One region of the Streptomyces sp. DSM 118878 genome, then DNA from elsewhere that is predicted to be linked to it. Evidence: riboswitches for the same ligand, from Rfam matches in the RefSeq annotation. Region 1 holds a riboswitch; the other holds the start of a gene.
The links. A riboswitch is a leader RNA that binds a small molecule or an ion and turns the genes downstream of it on or off. The one in region 1 is predicted to bind glycine.
Positions count from the first base shown of each region.

Region 2: another riboswitch for glycine. It lies ahead of gcvT (glycine cleavage system aminomethyltransferase GcvT); the one in region 1 lies ahead of gcvP (aminomethyl-transferring glycine dehydrogenase).

Region 1 is NZ_CP193622.1:1,794,535-1,797,932, reverse strand. It holds partial or broken gene ACRAKF_RS07610 (DNA polymerase IV) at 1-1,165, shown strand, start outside; gene ACRAKF_RS07605 (PRC-barrel domain-containing protein) at 1,084-1,461, opposite strand; glycine riboswitch at 1,613-1,711, shown strand; gene gcvP (aminomethyl-transferring glycine dehydrogenase) at 1,911-3,398, shown strand, end outside.
Region 2 is NZ_CP193622.1:6,043,752-6,047,149, forward strand. It holds gene gcvH (glycine cleavage system protein GcvH) at 1-281, opposite strand, end outside; gene gcvT (glycine cleavage system aminomethyltransferase GcvT) at 382-1,506, opposite strand; glycine riboswitch at 1,542-1,654, opposite strand; glycine riboswitch at 1,655-1,774, opposite strand; gene ACRAKF_RS26970 (AAA family ATPase) at 1,946-2,626, shown strand; gene ACRAKF_RS26975 (enhanced serine sensitivity protein SseB) at 2,736-3,398, shown strand, end outside.

The DNA.
Region 1 (3,398 bases):
TGTCGGCGAGGGCCGTGGGGGAGCGGCTGCGGGCGGACATCAAGGCGGTCACCGGGCTGACGGGGTCGGTGGGGCTCGCCGTCTGCAAGATGCTGGCGAAGATCGCCTCGGAGGAGGCCAAGCCGGACGGGCTCGTGCTGATCGCGCCGGGCACGGAGCGGGCGCTGCTCGCGCCGATGTCGGTGCGGACGCTGCCCGGGGTGGGGCCTGCCACGGGTGACCATCTGCGGCGGGCCGGGATCACCACGGTCGAGGAGATCGCGGAGGCCGGGGAGGACGAGCTCGTCCGGCTGCTCGGGAAGGCGCACGGGGTCTCGCTGTACGCGATGGCGCTGGCGCACGACGAGCGGCCCGTGGTGGCCGAGCGGGACACCAAGTCGGTGAGCGTCGAGGACACGTACGACGTGGACATCCACGACCGGGTGCGGGTCAGGACGGAGGTCGCGCGGCTCGCCGACCGGTGCGTGCAGCGGCTGCGGGCCGCGGGGCACTCCGGAAGGACCATCGTGCTGAAGGTGCGGCGCTTCGACTTCTCGACCCTGACGCGGTCCGAGACGCTGCGCGGGCCCACGGACGACCCCGCGGTGGTCAGGGAGGCCGCGGCGCGGCTCCTGGAGTCCGTGGACACCACGGGAGGCGTGCGGCTGCTCGGCGTGGGCGTCACGGGGCTCGCCGACTACACACAGGAGGACCTCTTCGCACAGGCCGCGGAGGCCGCGCAGGCCGCAGAGGCTGTCGCGGAGCCCGCGGACGAGGTGCCGGAGCCGGTGCGGGGCGAGGCCGTCCTCGGCCCGGAGACGGAGCCCGCCGAGGCGCCTGAGCCGCCGGTGGAGCGCCGCTGGGCGGCCGGTCACGATGTGCGGCACGCCGAGTACGGACACGGCTGGGTGCAGGGCAGCGGCCTCGGCCGGGTGACGGTGCGCTTCGAGACGCCGCAGTCGGAGCCGGGCCGCGTGCGCACGTTCAGGACGGACGACCCGAAACTGGAGCCGGCGGAGCCGCTGCCGCTGGTGGACGGGGGGCCGCCGCTGGACCGGGGGTGACGGCCGAAGGCCGGCCGGCGGACTCGTCGCGAGGGGCGGGTCAGGCCGGGTCCTGGTCTGCCACGTGGCCGAAATCGAGGTCCGCAGGGGGAGCGAGCGGAGCTGTCGTGTCCAGACCGTAGTGGTGGTAGAGCTGGACCTCCTGCGCCGGGGAGAGGTGGCGGCCGACGCCGAAGTCGGGGGCGTCCTTGATCAGGGCGCGGTCGAAGGGGATGCGGAGGGTGCCGTCGCCGACGAGTTCGCTCGGCTCCAGCGGGACGAAGGCGTCGCGGCTGAACAGGCCCGTGCGTATCGCCGCCCACTCCGGGGCGCCGGTGGCGTCGTCGAGGTAGATCTCGTCGATCGTGCCGATTTTCGCCCCGTTCCGGTCGAACGCCTTGCGGCCGATCAGGTTGCGCGGATCGATGTCGGTTCGCACGGGCCCTCCAGCTGGTCGCGGGGTGACGGACACCGGGATATGGGGACAACTCATCATTGTTCGTTCGTACTCACTACGAAAGAGCACTTCGAGGCAGGCGGCCACTCGAGGGATCGGCCATGGTCCTCGCTGGTAGGCTGGCGACGGCTGCTGATCCCGTGCGGGAGAGCTCTCCGGACCGCGGGTCCGGAGGCGCCGAAGGAGCAAATCCTCCCCGGAATCTCTCAGGCACCCGTACCGCACGGACGAGGTCACTCTGGAAAGCAGGGCGGGCGTCGGGCGGGCACGCCCGGAATCCTCCCTCACCGACGGTGAAAGCCGGTCGGCGTCCTCGCAGGTCGAGGGTGTCGCCGGTGAAGCTCTCAGGTTGAGATGACAGAGGGGGAGGCCGTCCGGGTACCCGCGCCGAGGTACCCCTCGTAGGTCGTGCAGACCAGGAGGCCTCCGCAATGACTGCCACCCATATCCCGCTCGCCGCACTGGAGCAGGGCATCCCCTTCGAGCAGCGGCACATAGGGCCCGACGCCGCGGCCCAGGCCAAGATGCTCGCCCAGGTCGGGTACGGCTCGCTGGACGACCTCACGGCCGCCGCGGTGCCGGATGTGATCAAGAACGCCGAGGCGCTCGACCTGCCCGGCGCCCGCAGCGAGGCCGAGGTCCTCGCCGAACTGCGTTCGCTCGCCGACCGCAACCAGGTCCTGGACTCCATGATCGGCCTCGGGTACTACGGGACGTTCACGCCGCCGGTGATCCTGCGGAACGTGATGGAGAACCCCGCCTGGTACACCGCCTACACGCCGTACCAGCCCGAGATCTCGCAGGGGCGCCTGGAGGCGCTGCTGAACTTCCAGACCATGGTCGCCGAGCTGACCGGTCTGCCCACCTCCGGCGCCTCCCTGCTCGACGAGGGCACCGCCGCCGCCGAGGCCATGGCCCTCTCGCGGCGCATGGGCAAGGTCAAGAACGGCGTGTACGTGGTCGACGCGGACGCGCTGCCGCAGACCATCGCCGTCATCGAGACGCGCGCCGAGCCGGCCGGCGTCGAGATCGTCGTCGCCGACCTGAGCGACGGCATCCCGGCCGAGGTCGCCGAGCGCGGCATCGTCGGTCTGCTGGTGCAGTACCCGGGCGCCTCCGGTGCCGTCCGCGACATCAAGCCGCTGATCGACCGGGCGCACGAGCTCGGCGCGGTCGTCACCGTCGCCGCCGACCTGCTCGCCCTGACGCTGCTCACCTCGCCCGGCGAGCTGGGCGCCGACATCGCCGTCGGCACGACCCAGCGCTTCGGCGTCCCCATGGGGTTCGGCGGGCCGCACGCCGGTTACATGGCGGTGCGCGAGAACTTCGCGCGCAGCCTGCCGGGGCGTCTGGTGGGCGTCTCGGTCGACGCCGACGGCAACAAGGCCTACCGGCTCGCGCTCCAGACCCGTGAGCAGCACATCCGCCGCGAGAAGGCCACCAGCAACATCTGTACCGCCCAGGTGCTGCTCGCCGTCATGGCCGGGATGTACGCCGTGTACCACGGGCCCGAGGGCCTGAAGTCCATCGCGCGCCGCACCCACCGGTATGCCACGCTGCTCGCCGCCGGGCTCACCGGCGGCGGTTACGAGGTCGTCCACGGCGCCTACTTCGACACGATCACGGTGCGGGCGCCCGGCAAGGCCGCGGAACTGGTCGCCGCCGTCCGCGAGGCCGGCGCCAACATCCACCTCGTCGACGCCGACCACGTCTCCCTGTCCTGCGACGAGACGACCACGCGCCGGCAGCTCAGCGCGGTGTGGGGCGCCTTCGGCGTCGACGCCGACGTGGACGCGCTCGACGCCACCGCCGCCGACACGCTGCCCGAGGGCCTGCTGCGCACCGATGACTACCTCGCGCACCCGGTCTTCCACCAGTACCGCTCCGAGACCTCGATGCTGCGCTACCTGCGCAGGCTC
Region 2 (3,398 bases), 4.2 Mb from region 1:
GCGGAATTGACCAGCGAGGGGTCGTCGACGACGTCCTGGTTGGCGGCGACGACCTCGCCGTTGACCGGGGAGTAGAGGTCGCTGACCGACTTGGTCGACTCCAGCTCGCCGCAGGTCTCGCCCGCGGTCACCGTGTCACCGACCTCCGGAAGCTGCACGAAGACGACGTCACCGAGCGCGTTGGCCGCGTGCTCCGTGATGCCGATGGTCGACACGCCCTCCTCGGCGGCCGACAGCCACTCGTGCTCCTTGCTGTAACGCAGCTGCTGGGGGTTGCTCATGTCCTGAATTCTCCTGTACGCGGATGGGTGCTGCGGAACGGGGACGGTGTGCGTGGGGTCACTCACGGCGCTACGGTGCCGTGGCCCCGCGCACCGAGTGTCACTTCTGGCGCTTGTAGAACGGCAGAGCCACGACCTCGTACGGCTCGTGGGTGCCGCGGATGTCCACGCCCACGCCCCGCGTCCCGGGGGCGGCGTGCCCGGCGTCGACGTACGCCATGGCGATCGGCTTGCCCAGCGTCGGCGACGGGGCGCCGGAGGTGACCTCGCCGATGACCTTGCCGTCGGCGACCACGGGGAAGCCCGCGCGCGGCACCCGGCGGCCCTCGGCGACCAGACCGACCAGCTTGCGCGGCGGGGCGGTCTCGGCGCGCTCGGCGGCGGCCGCGAGGGCGGCGCGGCCCAGGAAGTTCTCCGACTGCGAGGTCTTCTCGAACTTCACGACCCGGCCGAGACCGGCGTCGAACGGCGTGAGCCCGGCGGTCAGCTCGTGCCCGTACAGCGGCATGCCCGCTTCGAGGCGCAGGGTGTCGCGGCAGGAGAGGCCGGCCGGGACCATGCCGACCGGCGTGCCCGCCTCCATCAGCGCGCCCCACAGCTTCTCCGCGTCACCGGGGGCGACGAAGAGCTCGAAGCCGTCCTCGCCGGTGTAACCCGTACGGGCGATCAGCGCGGGGACGCCCGCGACGGTGCCGGGCAGGCCCGCGTAGTACTTCAGGCCGTCGAGGTCGGCGTCGGTCAGGGACTTCAGGATGCCGGGGGACTCGGGGCCCTGGACGGCGAGCAGCGCGTACGCGTCGTGGTCGTCGCGGACCTCGGCGTCGAATCCGGCCGCCCGGCCGGTCAGCTCGGCCAGGACGGTCCCCGCGTTGGAGGCGTTGGCGACGACCATGTACTCGGTCTCGCCGAGGCGGTAGACGATCAGGTCGTCCAGGATGCCGCCGTCCTCGGCGACGATCATCGTGTAGCGGGCGCGGCCGAGACCGACGGAGCCGATGTTGCCGACCAGCGCGAAGTTCAGGAAGTCGACGGCCTCGGGTCCCGTGACCGTGATCTCGCCCATGTGGGAGAGGTCGAAGAGGCCGGCCTTGGTGCGTACGGCGTTGTGCTCGTCGCGCTCGCTGGCGTACCGCAGCGGCATGTCCCAGCCCGCGAAGTCGGTCATGGTCGCGCCGAGCGCGCGATGCACGGCGTCGAGGGCGGTGAGGCGGGGGGCAGTGCTCATGAAGGGAACTCCCAGGGCATGACGGGCGAGGTCGATCCTCCCCATCTGTCATCGGAACCTGAGAGGTTCGCCGCGAGCGTCCCGGCTTCGGGACGTCCGGCTTGCACCTTGGGTGGGACCGTGGAAACGGTCCGCTTTTCAGATGTGCCTCGCCCGCGCGGTACGGGGCCTGAGAGATTCAAGGGAGGGACTTGCTCCTTCGGCGCCCCAGAACGTCATACGCACAACGTCGTACGACGGCTGCTGGGAACTCTCCCGCGCGGATTCAAACGGCCGGTATGGAGTTGCGGGCACATCATTGCACGCGACTCCCGGGAGGGGGACCCGTGGCCCTGGACGCCCCCTTTTGGGGCACCTCGGACCTGGGCACCCTTGTGCCGCATTACCTTCTCTTTACACTTGCCGGGGAAAGCAGTACGTGACAGCTACGGGGAGGCCGATCACGGTGCGCAGCAGGACCAGTGGCTATGCCACGACCACGGGGGTGGCGCTGCCGGGGCAGGCCGCCGCCCCGCCCCGGGAGAGCTGCGTACCGCTGCTTCCGGTGGCCGTCGTCCGGGACCTGCGGCAGCGGGCGGGACACAGCCCGCACCGCCTCACCTTCGACGAGGGCGACCTGGTCGTCGTCTCCGGGCTGCCCGGTGGCGGAAAGTCGACGCTGATGCGGCAGGCCGTCACGGGTCCGCGTGTCGACTCCCAGGACACCCGCGACCGCTGGGCGGCGCGCATGCCGCGTCACCTCCCGTACGCGGTGTACCGCCCCCTCGTCCGCCTCGCGCACTACGCGGGACTGCGCCGCACCCTGCGCTCGGGGGTGAGCGTCGTCGTGCACGACTGCGGCACCCAGACCTGGGTGCGCCGCTGGCTGGCCCGCGAGGCGGCGCGGCGCGGCAGGACGCTGCACCTGCTCCTCCTCGACGTGCCCGCGGACACCGCGCTGGAGGGCCAGCGCGAGCGGGGGCGCGGCGTCTCGCGGTACGCGTTCGCGCGGCACCGCAGGACGATCGGCCGCCTGGTCGGCGACGCCGAGCGGGGCGAGCTGCCGCGCGGCTGCGGCTCCGCGGTGCTCATGGACCGCGCGGCGGCGCGGGTGCTGCGGGGGATCGCCTTCGACCGCTGAGAGCTTGTGTCATAGCCCGGCCACGACACAGGCTCCGAGGACCACGGCGGCGCCCGGCGGCGTTAGGGTCGAGCCGCAGGCAGAGCGGTCGCGAGCAGGGGTTGGACTGATGGATTTTCCGGGGCAGGCACAGGCACACCCGTACGTCGGATGGCCGGGCAACGAACTGGAGGAGGTCCTCGCGGCCTCCCTCGGCGCCCCGGCGTCGGCCGGTGGCCGCATCATCGAGGTGCTCGGCCGCAGCCAGGTGTGGATCCCGCTGCCGAACGGCGGCGGCCCCGACAGCGGCACCCTCGACCTGCCGACCCTGGAGATCGAGGGCCAGGCGTACGTCCCCGTCTTCACCTCCGAGCAGCAGTTCCGCCAGGCCCTGGGCGACGCGGTCGACCGCATGGGGTGCACGGTGGCGCCCGCGGTGGAGTTCGCCCGCGGCCTGCCGCCGCAGCTCGGCATCGCGCTGAACCCGGACGGCACCGTCGGCGCCCCCCTGCCGCCCCCGGCCGTGGCCGAGCTCTGCCGGACGGGGCGCACCCCGCTGGACGGGCCCACCACCGGCGGCCGGGTCCGTCTGTACGAGCCGGACTGGCAGCAGGACCCGGTGGACTTCCTGGCCGCCGCCGCGCGGGAGTTCGAGGCGACGGGGGTCGTGCTCACCGCCCGCCGCTGCCTGGCGGCCATCGAGACCGACGAGCCCACCCTCTTCGTCGGCGTCGAGCTGACCACCTTTGAGGGCAACGCCCGCGAACTGCCGATGGAGGCCCTCGGCCGCGCC